DNA from 2 places in the Erwinia rhapontici genome. Region 2 is predicted to be linked to the other one. Evidence: riboswitches for the same ligand, from Rfam matches in the RefSeq annotation. Region 2 holds a riboswitch; the other holds the start of a gene.

Region 1 (3,101 bases), on a different replicon from region 2:
CATGGCCACAGTAGCCACACCAACGGTGTGAACGATAGAATTCTGATAACTGAATACCGCGTCCGGCAAGTTGGAACAGGCCCGTATCTTGATCGAGCAACTGGCGTAGCGATCCCATATCCTGAGGATACGTACCGCGGATCAGCCACACTTTCTCGCCCTGCCACTCTCCAATCGGCGCCCCTGATCGCCCTGTCAGGCCCAATGAGCCCGCATCACCATGCGGCAGCTCACCTTTTGGTAACCAAATTTTATGTTCCTGGCTGACAAGCCACCAGCCAGCGTCTACGCTTAAAATTTCCTGTTCCACCATTTTGCTCATCATCCTCAGCTTAAAGACTGGATTGAGGTCAGACGTTAAAATATAACATTCACGGAGTTGAACATGCTTAACCAGTTAGAAGTCCTCACCGCGCGCGTCGGCGGATGCAGTGAGCTGGTAGACTTCTGCCTGCGCTCCCGCAAGCAGTTGCTGGTTACCTATTACCAAATGGCTGGCATTAAGCCTAACAAGGAAACGCTGACGACGCTCGATGAAAACGCGCTGGATACATTCTGCCAGCATCTGGTGGACTACCTTTCCACCGGTCATTTCACCGTCTACGAACGTTTTATCAAGGAACTGGAAGGGACCGAGCAACTGGCGAAAGCGTCGTTAATCTACCCCTCTTTAAAAGCCAATACCGATCAGATAATGGAGATTTATGATTCGCATCTGGAAACAGCCATCGATGATGATAACTGCGTTGAATTTCAGCGGGCATTATCGGTAGTCGGTGAAGCGCTGGAGGCTCGATTTACGTTGGAGGATAAATTCATCAAGCTGGCTTTAGAAAAAAATGATGATAATCAAAGCGCTACCAACTCGTGCTCGCTTGCTCGCCCTGCCTGATTCGTTATCAGAATGTGAATTTCTTGTAGTTTCCAAAAAGCCCCTTTATGCTTGAGGGGTAAGGGCGAGGCATGCCTCACCCTTACGTTGACTGAAAAACCAGTCGATATCTTGTCGGAGTGCCCCAGGGCTGAGACCGTTAATTCGGGATCCGCGGAACCTGATCAGGTTAGTACCTGCGAAGGGAACAAGAGTAAATCAGCTATTACGGTGTGATACCGTATTTTGTCACATCGTTCTCATTACTCCCGCCTCCAGGCAAGCAAACTTCCGAATTATTATCAGGAACTTGCTATGTCTACCGTTGAAAAACCTTTCATTGAGAAAAAAACCAGCCGCCGGGAACAGCGTGCAGAAGCACAGCAGTTTATCGACTCCCTGCAGGGCACTGCCTTCCCCAATTCAAAACGCATTTACCTGACCGGCTCGCAGCCGGATATCCGTGTGCCGATGCGCGAAATTCAACTGAGCCCGACCACCGTGGGCGGTAGCAAAGACGAACCGCTGCTGGAAGCGAATGAACCGATACCGGTCTACGATACAGCGGGTCCCTACGGCGATCCGGCGGCGGCGATTGATGTTCACAAAGGGCTAAATCCGCTGCGCAGCACCTGGATCATCAAACGGGGTGATACCGAACAGATCGCTGAACTTAGCTCTACCTACACCCAGCAACGCCTCGAAGATGAAGGGCTGGATCATCTGCGTTTTGATAATTTGCCACGTCCGCGCCGGGCGCTGGAAGGCCGCTGTGTCACTCAGATGCACTATGCCCGGCTGGGCATGATCACCCCGGAAATGGAATTTATCGCTCTCCGTGAAAATATGGGGCGAGAACGCATTCGCGGCGAGGTGCTGCTGCAACAGCATCCTGGTCACAGCTTTGGTGCACAGTTGCCTGAAAATATCACTGCTGAGTTCGTTCGCCAGGAGGTTGCTGCAGGACGCGCGATTATCCCGGCCAATATTAATCACCCGGAATCGGAGCCGATGATTATCGGTCGCAACTTTCTGGTGAAAATTAACGCCAATATCGGCAATTCCGCGGTCAGCTCTTCCATCGAAGAAGAGGTGGAAAAACTGGTGTGGTCAGCCCGCTGGGGGGCAGATACGGTGATGGACCTTTCCACCGGGCGTTATATTCACGAAACCCGCGAGTGGATCCTGCGTAACAGCCCGGTGCCGATTGGCACGGTGCCCATCTATCAGGCGCTGGAAAAAGTGAACGGTGTGGCAGAGGACCTCAACTGGGAAATTTTCCGCGACACACTGCTGGAACAAGCTGAACAGGGCGTTGATTACTTTACTATTCATGCGGGTGTGCTGCTGCGCTATGTACCGATGACCGCCAAACGCCTGACCGGTATCGTTTCGCGCGGCGGCTCAATTATGGCGAAATGGTGCCTGTCTCACCATAAAGAGAGTTTCCTCTATCAGCATTTCCGCGACATCTGTGAAATCTGCGCCGCCTACGATGTTTCGCTGTCGCTGGGCGATGGCCTGCGCCCGGGTTCCATTCAGGATGCCAACGATGAAGCACAGTTCGCAGAATTACGCACGTTGGGCGAACTGACCAAAATTGCCTGGGAATATGACGTCCAGGTGATGATTGAAGGCCCTGGGCATGTGCCCATGCAGATGATTCGCGTCAATATGACGGAACAGCTTGAGCACTGTCACGAAGCCCCGTTTTATACGCTGGGGCCCCTGACGACAGATATTGCTCCGGGTTATGACCACTTCACTTCCGGTATTGGCGCCGCCATGATCGGCTGGTTTGGCTGCGCGATGTTATGTTACGTGACACCCAAAGAACACCTCGGCCTGCCGAACAAAGAGGATGTCAAACAGGGATTGATTACCTATAAAATCGCAGCCCATGCCGCCGACCTGGCGAAAGGCCATCCCGGAGCACAGATTCGTGATAACGCCATGTCGAAAGCGCGTTTCGAATTCCGCTGGGAAGATCAGTTTAATCTCGCCCTCGATCCGCACACTGCCCGTGCATATCACGATGAAACCCTGCCGCAGGAATCCGGCAAAGTGGCACACTTCTGCTCAATGTGTGGACCCAAATTCTGTTCAATGAAGATCACCCAGGAAGTGCGTGAATACGCCGCACGTCAGGAGGCCGAAGCACGGCCGATCGAAATAGGTATGGCACAGATGTCTGACGAGTTTCGTCACCGTGGCAGTGAACTGTATCATC
Region 2 (3,101 bases):
AATAGGGTAGAGCGCCGAACGGATAGTGAGCGGCAGGCCATAACGGTAGCTGAAGTAGCCGAGGGCGATGCCCATCAGGGCATACATGGACCAGCCAGTCAGACCGTAGTGGAACAACGTCCAGACCATCGCCTGACGCGCCGCTTCCATCGTCTGGCCCTGGCCTTCCGGTGGCATCATATACTGGGTGACCGGTTCCGCCACCGAGAAGAACATCAGGTCGATACCGATACCCGCAGCGAACAGCATGGCCGCCCAGCTCATCAGGCTGAATTCAGGTTTCGACTGTTCGGGACCGAGCTTGATGGAGCCAAAGCGTGAGCAGGCCATGAAAATGACGAATACGATGTACAGCGTGGCTGCCAGCAGGTAGTACCAGCCGAAGGTATTGGATACCCAGTCGAGGGTGCGATTAATCCAGCGGTCGGAAAAATCAGTGAACAGGATAGTGGTAAAGGAGAACAGCAGGATAAGCGCTGCTGAGGTATAGAAAACCACGGGATTAATACGATCTTTTTGAGGTTTTCCTGGTATTTCAGTCGTCGGCATAATGTCTCCGCAAAAAATGCTCAAGAAAATAACCTGAAGTCCGCTCTGCGAAGCGCGCATTAGCGCATACTGGGTAACATCCGCCGTATATCCGCTAATTACACTGGGAGAACCATCAGGGTGATTATCAGGTGTAATATATTGATTAATCGTTAGTGTTTTTGATCTACGTCGCCCCCTGAAAGTAAATTTTGTGTAAACAACAACAGGAATGATAGGTTTTATTGATTGAGCATTCAATTAAAAAAAACTTCATCGTCTCATTCTGTCCCATTTTTTCCGTACGAAAACCTCATGTCACTTGACGATTGTCACCCGGTAAAATACAACTAGTCCCTGTCAGGGGAGTCTCGCCAGAGAGACTGAGAGGCTAATGAGCGATTTTTCGCGGCTTAGCGACCCTTAGAACCTGACCCAGTTGATACTGGCGTAGGAAGACGCGTACCCGATGGCGTATCAGCCAGGGTACCTGCCACGTGGGCTGGCTTCTGATCGTCCCCGTCTTTTCCTTACTCTGTATCACGGGTCTCCGCATCGATTGAGAGGCTAACGTGAAACCATTTATTCCCCCCTTTATTTGTACCGGAAACCGCACATCATGAGCCGCTGGTCGGTGATCGGTGATGGCGTCGCCGGGCTTTGTGTTGCCACGTTACTTGCTGAACGGGGTGAATCCGTTGAAGTGATCACCGCAGAGCAGCACTGTGCCGCATCGCACTGGGCGGGCGGTATGCTCGCCCCCTGGTGCGAAGGTGAAAGTGCCCCCGAAGAGGTGATCGCACTGGGTCAGCGTTCCGCGCCCTGGTGGTCGGCCCGCATTCAGGGAGTGGAACATCAAGGCACTCTGGTGGTGGCACCCGCACGTGATACCCCCGAACTCAGCCGTTTTGCCCGCCTGACGCGGGCGCATCAGTGGGTAGAGCCGGCATCGCTGGAACCCGCGCTGGAAGGGCGTTTTGCCCGTGGGCTGTTCTTTGCCGGGGAAGCACACCTTGATCCACGCAGTGCGCTGCACCAGCTACGGGCGACCCTGCAACGCAGGGGTATTCCTTTTCATACGGGCAATCCCGGCGGGACAGTCATTGACTGCCGGGGGATTCATGCAGCCCCTGATCTGCCTGAGCTACGCGCCGTACGCGGGGAGATGCTGATCCTGCACAGTGAAGAGGTGCAGTTCTCACGCCCCATCCGCCTGCTGCATCCCCGTTTTCCCTGCTATCTGGTGCCGCGTGCCGGAGGGCGCTTTATGCTGGGTGCAACGATGGTGGAAAGCGACGATAACAGCCCGATCAGCGCACGCGCCATGATGGAACTGCTCAGCGCCGCCTGGGCTATCCACCCTGCGCTGGCTGAAGCGCGGATACTGGAAAGCGGCACCGGGTTGCGCCCCGCTTATCACAATAATATCCCCGCCATTCGCTACCAGAACGGCGTCTGGTCCCTGAACGGCATGTATCGCCACGGCTTTCTTCTCGCGCCAGTCATGGCGGAAAAACTGATGCTGCAACTGCAGCAGGAAAACCTGATATGAAAATCCAGCTTAACGGCCTCCCGATCGACACCACCGCCCGCACGCTGGCGGAACTTTTGCGTGAACAGCAGATGGATGCGGGCTGCGTGGCCAGCGCCCTTAACGGCGAGTTCGTCCCACGCTCGCGCTATGAAACACAGCCACTGACCGCAGGCTGTGAGCTTGAAGTGTTATCACCGATGCAGGGAGGGTAAAACATGTTTTACGATTTTATTCCGCAGTCACGTTTTTTGCTCGGCACTGCCGGGTATCCCTCTCCGGCGATCCTGCAACAGGCGATTGAGGCCTCCGGCAGCGAAATCATTACCGTCAGTCTGCGCCGTGAAGGGCGGCAGGGTGCGGCATTTCGCGACCTGCTAACCGGGCTGAACAAGCGGGTGCTGCCCAATACCGCAGGATGTCATAGTGTAAAAGAGGCGGTGACCACGGCGCATATGGCGCGCGAAGTCTTTAATACCCGCTGGATAAAACTGGAGGTGATTGGTCACGCTGATACGCTGCAACCCGACCCCTTTGCCCTGGTGGAAGCCGCCCGCATCCTGTGCGCTGAGGGATTCCAGGTGTTTCCCTATACCACGGAAGATCTGATCCTCGGCGAAAAGCTGATTGAAGCGGGCTGTGAGCTGCTGATGCCGTGGGGCGCGCCGATTGGCTCCGGCCAGGGGTTACGCAACATTGAGGGGCTGCGTTCAATGCGTGCCTGGTTTAAAGGCATTCCACTGATTATCGATGCCGGGATCGGCGCACCCAGCCAGGCTGCACAGGCAATGGAAATGGGCTTTGACGGTATCCTGCTGAATACGGCCGTGGCCAAAGCACAGGATCCGGTACGCATGGCCGGGGCGTTTTCTGCCGCTATCCACGCCGGTCACGATGCCTGTCATGCCGGCCTGGTAGAGCGCCGTGATATGGCCAGCGCCTCCACGCCGATTTTTGGTATGGCGCAATTTCTCTCACGGGAGCCATAACGGATGGACCGATATCAACGACAAACCATGCTGCCTGAGATCGGCGAGGCAGG

Evidence for each region. A riboswitch is a leader RNA that binds a small molecule or an ion and turns the genes downstream of it on or off. The one in region 2 is predicted to bind thiamine pyrophosphate.
Region 1: another riboswitch for thiamine pyrophosphate. It lies ahead of thiC (phosphomethylpyrimidine synthase ThiC); the one in region 2 lies ahead of LJN55_RS23870 (FAD-dependent oxidoreductase).

What each region holds. Positions count from the first base shown of each region.
Region 1 covers NZ_CP085627.1:4,710,620-4,713,720, forward strand. Annotated here, with positions in the region: gene nudC (NAD(+) diphosphatase) at 1-310, opposite strand, end outside; gene rsd (sigma D regulator) at 386-892, shown strand; TPP riboswitch at 998-1,096, shown strand; gene thiC (phosphomethylpyrimidine synthase ThiC) at 1,187-3,101, shown strand, end outside.
Region 2 covers NZ_CP085628.1:103,133-106,233, forward strand. Annotated here, with positions in the region: gene LJN55_RS23865 (choline transporter) at 1-549, opposite strand, end outside; TPP riboswitch at 881-1,002, shown strand; gene LJN55_RS23870 (FAD-dependent oxidoreductase) at 1,148-2,080, shown strand; gene thiS (sulfur carrier protein ThiS) at 2,077-2,274, shown strand; gene LJN55_RS23880 (thiazole synthase) at 2,278-3,048, shown strand; gene LJN55_RS23885 (HesA/MoeB/ThiF family protein) at 3,052-3,101, shown strand, end outside.